Regions from separate parts of the Streptomyces sp. NPDC107454 genome, predicted to be linked through region 1. Evidence: riboswitches for the same ligand, from Rfam matches in the RefSeq annotation. Region 1 holds a riboswitch; the other holds the start of a gene.

Region 1 (4,622 bases):
CGCCGTGCTCTGGGAGCTGTACCCGGGCCACCCCAACCTCCTCCCCGCCCACCTCGACGGACCCCGGGAGCTGGCCACCACCCAGGGATACGTCGCCAAGCCGCTCCTCGGCCGCGAGGGCGCCGGGGTGACGGTGCACGCGCCGGGCGCCGCCCCCGTCGTACGCGAGGACGAGCCCTGCTGCTACCAGGAACTGGCCCCCCTTCCCTCCTTCGACGGCAACCATGTCGTCCTCGGCGCCTGGGTCGTGGACGGCGAGTCGGCGGGGCTCGGCATCCGCGAATCGTCCGGGCTGGTCACGGACGAGTACGCCCGCTTCCTGCCCCACGTGATCCTCTAGGCGGCTCCGGCGGAGCGCTCAGGCACCCAGCACCGCACGCAGCTGAGCCAGCCCCCAGTCCAGGTCCTCCTTGCTGATGACCAGCGGCGGGGCGATCCGGACCGTGACCCCGTGGGTGTCCTTGACCAGGACACCCCGGTCCATCAGCCGCTCGGAGATCTCGCGTCCCGTGCCGTACTCGGGGGCGATGTCGACGCCCGCCCACAGCCCCCGCCCGCGCACCGCCGTGACATGCCCCGAGCCCGTCAGCAGCCCCAGCTCCCGGTGCAGATGGTCACCCAGTTCCGCGGCGCGCCGCTGGAACTCGCCCGACCGCAGCATCGCGATCACCTCGAGCGCCACCGCGCAGGCCAGCGGGTTCCCGCCGAACGTCGACCCGTGCTCACCGGGCCGGAACACCCCGAGCACCTCCCTGCTCGACACCACCGCCGACACCGGTACGACCCCGCCCCCGAGCGCCTTGCCCAGGACGTACATGTCCGGCACCACGCCCTCGTGCTCGCACGCGAAGGTGCGGCCCGTGCGACCAAGACCGGACTGGATCTCGTCCGCGACGAAGAGGACGTTCCGTTCGCGCGTCAGGTCCCGCACCCCGGCGAGGTAGCCGGGCGGCGGCACCAGCACGCCCGCCTCGCCCTGGATCGGCTCCAGCAGCACCGCGACCGTCTCCTCGGTGACCGCCGCCCGCAGCGCGGCCAGGTCCCCGTACGGCACGATGTCGAAGCCCGGCGTGAACGGCCCGAAGTCCGTCCGTGCCTCCGCGTCCGTGGAGAAGCTGATGAGCGTCGTCGTACGGCCGTGGAAGTTGTCGCTCGCCACGACGATCCTCGCCCGGCCGTCGGGGACGCCCTTGACGCGGTACCCCCACTTCCTGGCCGTCTTCACGGCGGTCTCCACCGCCTCCGCGCCCGTGTTCATCGGCAGCACCATCTCCATGCCGCACAGCTGCGCGAGCTGCGCGCAGAAGTCGGCGAACCGGTCGTGGTGGAAGGCCCGCGAGGTCAGCGTCACCCGCTCCAGCTGCGCCTTCGCCGCGTCGAGCAGCCGCCGGTTGCCGTGGCCGAAGTTCAGCGCCGAGTAGCCGGCCAGCAGGTCGAGGAAACGGCGCCCCTCGACGTCCGTCATCCAGGCCCCGTCCGCCGTCGCCACGACGACCGGCAGCGGGTGGTAGTTGTGCGCGCCGTGCGCGTCGGCCGAGGCGATGAGTCGTTCGGTGGTGGTCACGGGATCTCCGTTTCCTGCAGCGCGGGGACCGCTGCCGCACGGGGGGGCGGGCTCGTGGCTCCCTTCCTATCGTCGCTCGCACGGTGGACGCGGCGGGACACTCTGCGGCTACCGCCGCGTGGCCGGTGATCCGGCGCGCCCGGTAGGCTGGCCGACGGGGCCGTGACTGGCGCGCTGGGATGGGATCGACCATCGGGGAGCGGTCCCGTGAACTGTGTGCCGTGCGCCTGGGCCGACCCGTGAACGCTGAACGCCACGTCCGGAGGCCGTCAATGCCCGAGCCCCTTTCCACCGAGTCCACCGCCTTCCGCAGCGCCCTCGACGTGATCCGGGCCGTGGAGCCCCGCGTCGCCGACGCCATCGGCCAGGAAATCGCCGACCAGCGCGACATGCTCAAGCTGATCGCGTCGGAGAACTACGCCTCCCCGGCCACCCTGCTGGCCATGGGCAACTGGTTCAGCGACAAGTACGCCGAGGGCACCGTCGGCCGCCGCTTCTACGCCGGCTGCCGCAACGTCGACACCGTCGAGGCCCTCGCCGCCGAGCACGCCCGCGAGCTCTTCGGCGCCGAGCACGCCTACGCCCAGCCGCACTCCGGCATCGACGCCAACCTGGTCGCCTTCTGGGCCGTCCTCGCCGCCCGCGTCGAGGCCCCGGCCCTCGCGAAGGCCGGCGTCCGCAACGTCAACGACCTCTCCGAGGCCGACTGGGCCGAGCTGCGCCAGGCCTTCGGCAACCAGCGCATGCTCGGCATGTCCCTGGACGCGGGCGGCCACCTCACCCACGGCTTCCGCCCGAACATCTCAGGAAAGATGTTCGACCAGCGTTCCTACGGCACCGACCCGGCCACCGGCCTCATCGACTACGAGGCGCTGCGGACGTCGGCCCGTGAGTTCAAGCCGCTGATCATCGTCGCCGGCTACTCCGCCTACCCCCGTCTGGTGAACTTCCGGATCATGCGGGAGATCGCCGACGAGGTCGGCGCGACCCTGATGGTCGACATGGCGCACTTCGCCGGTCTGGTCGCGGGCAAGGTCCTCACCGGGGACTTCGACCCCGTCCCGCACGCCCAGATCGTCACCACCACCACGCACAAGTCGCTGCGCGGCCCGCGCGGCGGCATGGTCCTGTGCGACGAGAGCCTCGCCGAGCAGGTCGACCGCGGCTGCCCGATGGTCCTCGGCGGCCCCCTCCCGCACGTCATGGCCGCCAAGGCCGTCGCGCTCGCCGAGGCTCGCCGCCCCGAGTTCCGCGACTACGCCCAGGCCGTCGTCGACAACGCCCGCGCCCTCGCCGAGGGCCTGATGCGGCGCGGCGCCACCCTGGTCACCGGCGGCACGGACAACCACCTCAACCTGATCGACGTCGCCTCCTCCTACGGCCTCACCGGCCGTCAGGCCGAGTCCGCGCTGCTCGACTCGGGCATCGTCACCAACCGCAACGCCATCCCCGCCGACCCGAACGGCGCCTGGTACACCTCCGGCATCCGTATCGGCACGCCCGCGCTGACCACCCGTGGTCTGGGCACCACCGAGATGGACGAGATCGCCGGTCTCATCGACCGCGTCCTCACCGCCGCCGAGCCCGGCACCACGGCCAAGGGCGCCCCGTCCAAGGCCCAGCACGTCCTGGACCCGAAGATCTCCGACGAGATCTCCCACCGCGCCACCGACCTGCTGGCCCCGTTCCCGCTCTACCCGGAGATCGACCTCGGCTGACCCACCTCCTGGTTCAGAGGTCGATCAGCTCCTGTCGTGGTTCCCGCGGCGGTCCGGCGCCCTCGCGCCGGGCCGCCGCGCGGCGTGCCAGGAGGGTGCCGCCGGCCCCGAGGAGCAGACCCGCTCCCAGCCCGGGCAGCACCCATCGCGCACGCTCCCCGACACCCCGTTGCGAGGCCGGTGCGCCCGCGGCGTCCTCGATGAGCCTCCCGCGCCCCACCATCCGCTCGAACACCGAGCGCGACGCGCGGTGCCAGCGGATGTCGTCGTCCACCACGTCGGGCGAGGGGTCCGTGCGTACCCAGGGTGTGCCGTCCGCGGCCAGGAACAGCTGGTCCTGGCGCCCCATGGCGACATCGCCCCCCGGCGCGCTGTCGGTCTGCGGCCAGCCCCCGACCCCGCTCAGCCCCCACAGCACGGTGGCCCGTACCGGCGGGAAGCCGCCCGCCGTCCACGCGTCCGGCACCCGCTCCGTCCCCATGTAGGTGGGAGTCAGCAGGTCCCACAGCCGCGTGAAGTCCCGCTCCCCGGAGTGCAGCGCGGTCGTGCGCCCCGTGCCGCCCTCGATGACCACGGCCATGTCCGGCCCTCTGTGCCCCGCGGCCGGTGCGAGAGCTCCCGCCGGGTGCGCCGCCGGCACGGCGAGCACCACACCCGTGAACACCGCGATCCCCGCTCCCACCCGTCTGCCTCGGCCCGCCATGCGTGTCCCCCGTCCGCCCCCAGCACGTGCCTCGAGTATCCGCCCGGGTCCTCTCTCCGGGGAGAGCTCTGTTCCCACCTGTTCCCGAGCTCCCGGGTGCACCTGAGAGAATGGTGAACATGGCCTCTGAACGTCCCCGCGTGCTCTCCGGAATCCAGCCCACAGCAGGCTCGTTCCACCTCGGCAACTACCTCGGCGCCGTCCGCCAGTGGGTGGCCCTGCAGGAGTCCCACGACGCCTTCTACATGGTCGTCGACCTGCACGCGATCACCGTTCCGCAGGACCCGGCGGATCTGCGCGCGAACACCCGGCTCGCCACCGCGCAGCTGCTCGCCGCCGGTCTCGACGCGGACCGCTGCACGCTGTTCGTGCAGAGCCATGTCCCCGAGCACGCCCAGCTCGCCTGGATCATGAACTGCCTCACCGGCTTCGGCGAGGCCTCCCGCATGACCCAGTTCAAGGACAAGTCCGCCCGGCAGGGTTCGGACCGCGCGTCCGTCGGCCTGTTCACGTACCCGATCCTCCAGGTCGCCGACATCCTGCTCTACCAGGCCAACGAGGTCCCGGTCGGGGAGGACCAGCGCCAGCACGTCGAGCTCACCCGCGACCTCGCCGAGCGCTTCAACGGCCGTTTCGG
Region 2 (4,622 bases), on a different contig from region 1:
TCACGGCCGTCCCCCGCTCCTCACCCGAGAGGCGCATCCCACCGGCTGGGCTTGCCGTGGGCCATGGGGCGGAGGACGCTCGGTAGAGAGGCCCTTCGCGGTCCCCTCCTTGGCGGACCGCGGCCTTCCGAGGAGGTCGACATGGGCACCATGGCAGGCCCCGCCTTCGACACCGAAGCGCTACGCCGGGGCATAGAGGGACACAGTGCGGCGGATCTCCTGTCGCTCTACGCGGACGACGCGGAAATGACCATCGTCGACCGCAACACCCAGCCAAGCCACCCGATGATCAAACACGGTCGCGGCGAGATCGCCGAGATACTCAACGACGTCTACAGCCGCGACATGACCCACAAGTTGGAAGAGTGTGTCGTCCAGGGCGACCACGTCGCGTTCACCGAGTCCTGCCAGTACCCGGACGGCGTGCGGGTACTCGCCAGCTCGATGATCTCGCTGCGGGACGGCAAGATCGTCGAACACACGCTGCTCCAGGCATGGGACGAGTAGGAAGGAACTGGCCGAAGGTCCAGATCAACTCTCGCCTGACCTGGACCTTTTCGGCGAAGGTCGCGATGGGTCGCTCGCGCTCGCAGCGGCCTCTGCTGCCACGACCAGTTTCCGCAGCAGGTCTGCGAGCGTCCGCTTCTCTGCTGGAGTCAGTACTGCGAGCAGCGCGTTCTCACCCCGGTCCTCCGACACCGCGTGCTGTTCGAACGCGGCGTATCCGGCGTCGGTGAGCCGCACATCCACACGACGCCGGTCGGCCGTGTGGTGGGTACGGGCGATCAAGCCGTCCTCCTCCATCGGACCCAGCCGCGCCGACAGTGCGCCGCGGGTCAGCCCGAGCATGTCGGCGAGCTGCGAGGGGCTCGCCGCGTAGGGCGGGCCGAGTCTGCGCAGCATCAGCAGCACCTTGAACTGCCAGTGCTGCAGCCCGTCGGAGTCGAGCACGTCCCGACGGGCCTGAGCCGCGTGCCGGGCCAGGATCGCGAGCCGGACGAAGATCTCCTCCTTGACCGGGTCCATCCAGTCGAGTTCCTTCGCCCAGACCGCGACGTGCCGGTCGACCGAGTCCGCCGCCGACGCCCGCCCCCGAGCGGACTTCGGCTCTTCCGCCCTCACGTCTCCCGCCTTCACGTCTTCCATGCGCCACTCCGTAGATAGTTTTCTTGTGGATAGTTTTTCTGATTACTACTTTCCCTGCCATGACGAACACCGCAAGTACCCTTCGTACGGCCGTACCGCTCGACGAACTCATCGCTGTAGCAAGGGAGTTGAGGATCGGCGCTCGTTGGGAACGCGCTACGCGCCTGCTCGACTCGGCCGAGGCGTCCGATCCGAGGTCCCGTGCCCGTCTCGCCCTGGCCGCCGCCGAAGTAGCCCTGGAGAGCGACTGGTTCGGCGGGACCGCCCTGGCGGGGCCACGGCTCGCCGCCGCCGAGGAATTCGTCGAGGTCCTCGGCGCGAGCCCCGGCGGGAACCCCGCCCATGAGGCGCACTCCGGCATCCGCTGGGATCTGGACTTCCTCCGGCTGCGCCACGGCTACCTCGGGCAGGTGCGCGTCGACGGTGTTTTCCGTGCCGGACCCGAAGGCAAGGACCCGGACGCGCTGGCCGCCCTCCGCACACACGCCGAGCGGCTCCGCGGCCGGGCCCCGGACGAGGTGCGCCGGGGCTGGGCCGAGATGTATCTGGGCCTCGTCGCCGACAATCTCTTCGCCGAGCGGGACGTCGCGCCCGGCCACTACGAAGCCGCGCTGCGTGCCGGTGAAGCGGGTGAGGCAGGTGAAGGCGGCTCACACGACTGCGGTGACGATCTGCTCGTCCGTGAAGCGCTGCGGCACCTCGGCGATCACGACCACGATCACGGTGACCACGCACGGGCACGGGAGCGCTGGAGCAGGGCGACCGAGCTCGGCGCCCGGGCCGGGACCGTCCCGGGCACCCTCTCTCAGCAGCTGCTCCTGGCGGTAGTGGCGCGCGACGCGGGCGACGAGGCCGGTGCCGTCGCGCTGGTCCGCGAGATCGCCCGCTGGGCCAGGGCCATCGGCGCCGTGACCACCGAGGCACAGGCCAGGGGGTTCCTGGCCGGGGTCGACCCGACGGCGCCGCCCGCTCCCGCCGAGTCGGACAGCTGATCGTACGAGCTACTCTGGTCGCGGGCCGTGACTGGCGCTGAGGTGGAATACCACCGGGGAGCGGCCTGACGAACGGGTCTTTGCCGCGCGCCTGGGCGATTGTGTCAGCGACGCTCAGGAGTAGCTCATGTCCCAGGCCCAGCTCATGGACGGCGCGGGTCTCGCGCGCCGCGTCGTCGAGGAGACCGCGAAGCGCTCGGCCGCACTCACCGGGCGCACGGGGATGGCTCCGTGTCTCGCGACGGTGCTGGTCGGCGAGGATCCCGCCTCGGTCACCTACGTCCGGATGAAGCAGAACCGCAGCCGCAAGGCCGGCATCGAGTCCCGGCACGTCGCCCTGCCCGCCGACACCACCACCGCCGAGCTGGTCGACACGCTGAAGGCGCTGTCGGGCGACCCGACCGTGCACGGCATCCTGCTCCAGCACCCCGTCGGGCCGCACATCGACGAGCGGGCGGCGTTCGAGGCCATCGCGCCGGAGAAGGACGTCGACGGGGTGACGCTCAGCTCGTACGCGGCGATGAGCTTCGGGCTCCCGGGGTTCGTGTCCTGCACCCCCGGCGGCATCATGCGGCTGCTCGACGCGTACGACGTCGACCCGGCGGGCCGGCGCGCCGTCGTGGTGGGCCGCAGCGCGATCCTCGGCAAGCCGGTCGGGATGCTGCTGCTCGGACGCGACGCGACGGTGACGTACTGCCACTCGCGGACGACCGGTCTCTCCTCGGTCGTCCGCGAGGCGGACATCGTGGTGGCCGCCGTGGGCCGGCCCCGGCTGATCCGCGGTGAGGACATCAAGCCGGGAGCCGTCGTGATCGACGCGGGTTACAACGCCGGGAACGTCGGCGACGTCGACTTCGACACCGCCCGCGAGCGGGCCCGGCTCATCACGCCGGTGCCGGGCGGTGTCGGTCCGATGACGATCGCGGTCCTGCTGGAGCAGACCGTGACCGGGGCCGAGCGCCAACTCGGCCTCCGGTAGAGCGTTTCGGCCTCACCTACCGCGTTTCGGATTCCGCTACAGCGTTTTGGGTTCGCTCACGGGACGTCGGTCCGCTCAACGCATCCACGCGCTGTACGACATCACGTCCCCGGCCTTGACGCCGTACTCGGGATCGTCCTTGGTGACGGTGTCCTCGATCCCGAGTACGGCGCCGCTCCTCGGGTCGAGGACCAGCATCCGGCGCACGGAGTGCGCGGCGTCCTCGTACACGTACGCCTGTCCCTGCCTGCCCAGCCGGTCGGTGACCGCTCCGGCCGGGCGCAGGCCCTTCGCGTCGGCGAGGACGCGGACGAGCGCGGCGTCCTCACGGGCACCCAGCGTCCAGTTGTTCAGCAACTCGGCAACAGCATCGAGAAGTTGGGATGTACCCATGGCCTCGACGCGGTCGATCTCCTCGAGGTAGGCGCGCAGCCGCTCGGCGTCGTGCGGCGGCCGGGCCACCGGCGGGGCGTCGCTCCAGCTCGGCGGGTAGGTCTGCCGGCTGAGGACGTGCCCGTCCTCGACCGTGCGGGGGACGGGGTCGGCGTCGGTGACGACCGGCCTGCCCGGATGACGGGGGTCGGTCGCCACGACGAGTTCCGTGTGACTGCCGTCGGCCTTCCAGCGGACCACGCGTTCCGCGGGGAGGGTGATCGGCGGCCGGGCCCCGGGCCCGGAGGTCAGACTCATGCTCCAGGTCTGTACGTGGGTGCCCTGGACGAGCCGCTGCGAGCCCGCGGAGGCGGCCACTCGGTCGGCGAGCCGGTCCAGGGGTACGGGGGTGGAGCCCGCCTCGACGATCAGCGGGCGGGGTGCTGCCACGGCCGGGGTGGTGGTCGATCCCGACAGCGTGAGCGTCAGGACGACGACACCGACGGCGGCCGCGGTGCCGACGCTCCAGACCCAGCGGCGCAGCGGGCGGGGGCTCTTGCGCTGCCGTTCGCCGTGCAGCAGGTGGTTGAGGCGGCGCTGCGCGTGCTGGTCGAGGGGGCGGTCGTGGAAGCGGGGGTCGGTGGCCGGCACCGGGTTGGCGCGGCGCAGGATGTCGAGTTCGTCAGCCATGGCCGTGCTCCTTCGGGGCGTCGCGGCGGGGCGAAGCGGTGCCGCCGGCCACGGTGATGTGCATACGGTCGATCTCGGCTCTGAGCCGGCGGCGGGCGCGGTGCAGGCGCATGGCCGCGGCGCGGGTGCCGCAGCCGAGGGCGACGGCGACCTCGTCGACGCCGAGTTCCTCCCAGGCGGTGAGGCGCAGTACCTCCTGGTCGGCCGGGGAGAGCCGGGCCAGCGCCTCGTGCACCCAGTCGCCGGGCGACGCGGAGTCGGGGCTGTCGACGACCTGTCTGCCGTGCGCGCTCTCGTCGTTGCCGATCCGGTCGAGGAGCCTGCGGCGGCGCCCGTAACCGCGTACGGCGTTGGCCAGGCAGTGCCGCGCCACCCCGTACAGCCAGGGAAGCGGGGACGGCGGGAGGTCGGACCGGCGCCGCCAGGCGACGGTGAAGACCTCC

What was found. Region 1 has a riboswitch for ZMP and ZTP ahead of ACZ69M_RS17660 (glycine hydroxymethyltransferase). Riboswitches for the same ligand answer to the same signal wherever they lie in the genome.
Region 2: linked by a shared signal. The riboswitch ahead of ACZ69M_RS11685 (bifunctional 5,10-methylenetetrahydrofolate dehydrogenase/5,10-methenyltetrahydrofolate cyclohydrolase) and the one ahead of ACZ69M_RS17660 (glycine hydroxymethyltransferase) in region 1 are both predicted to bind ZMP and ZTP.

Annotation. Positions count from the first base shown of each region.
Region 1 is NZ_JBVJPA010000006.1:434,950-439,571, forward strand. Features, by position in the region: gene ACZ69M_RS17650 (glutathionylspermidine synthase family protein) at 1-340, shown strand, start outside; gene rocD (ornithine--oxo-acid transaminase) at 359-1,564, opposite strand; ZMP/ZTP riboswitch at 1,717-1,804, shown strand; gene ACZ69M_RS17660 (glycine hydroxymethyltransferase) at 1,786-3,282, shown strand; gene ACZ69M_RS17665 (hypothetical protein) at 3,296-3,985, opposite strand; gene trpS (tryptophan--tRNA ligase) at 4,105-4,622, shown strand, end outside.
Region 2 is NZ_JBVJPA010000004.1:318,284-322,905, reverse strand. Features, by position in the region: gene ACZ69M_RS11700 (nuclear transport factor 2 family protein) at 142-507, shown strand; gene ACZ69M_RS11695 (MarR family winged helix-turn-helix transcriptional regulator) at 532-1,146, opposite strand; gene ACZ69M_RS11690 (hypothetical protein) at 1,206-2,138, shown strand; ZMP/ZTP riboswitch at 2,156-2,242, shown strand; gene ACZ69M_RS11685 (bifunctional 5,10-methylenetetrahydrofolate dehydrogenase/5,10-methenyltetrahydrofolate cyclohydrolase) at 2,266-3,117, shown strand; gene ACZ69M_RS11680 (CU044_5270 family protein) at 3,193-4,179, opposite strand; gene ACZ69M_RS11675 (RNA polymerase sigma factor) at 4,172-4,622, opposite strand, start outside.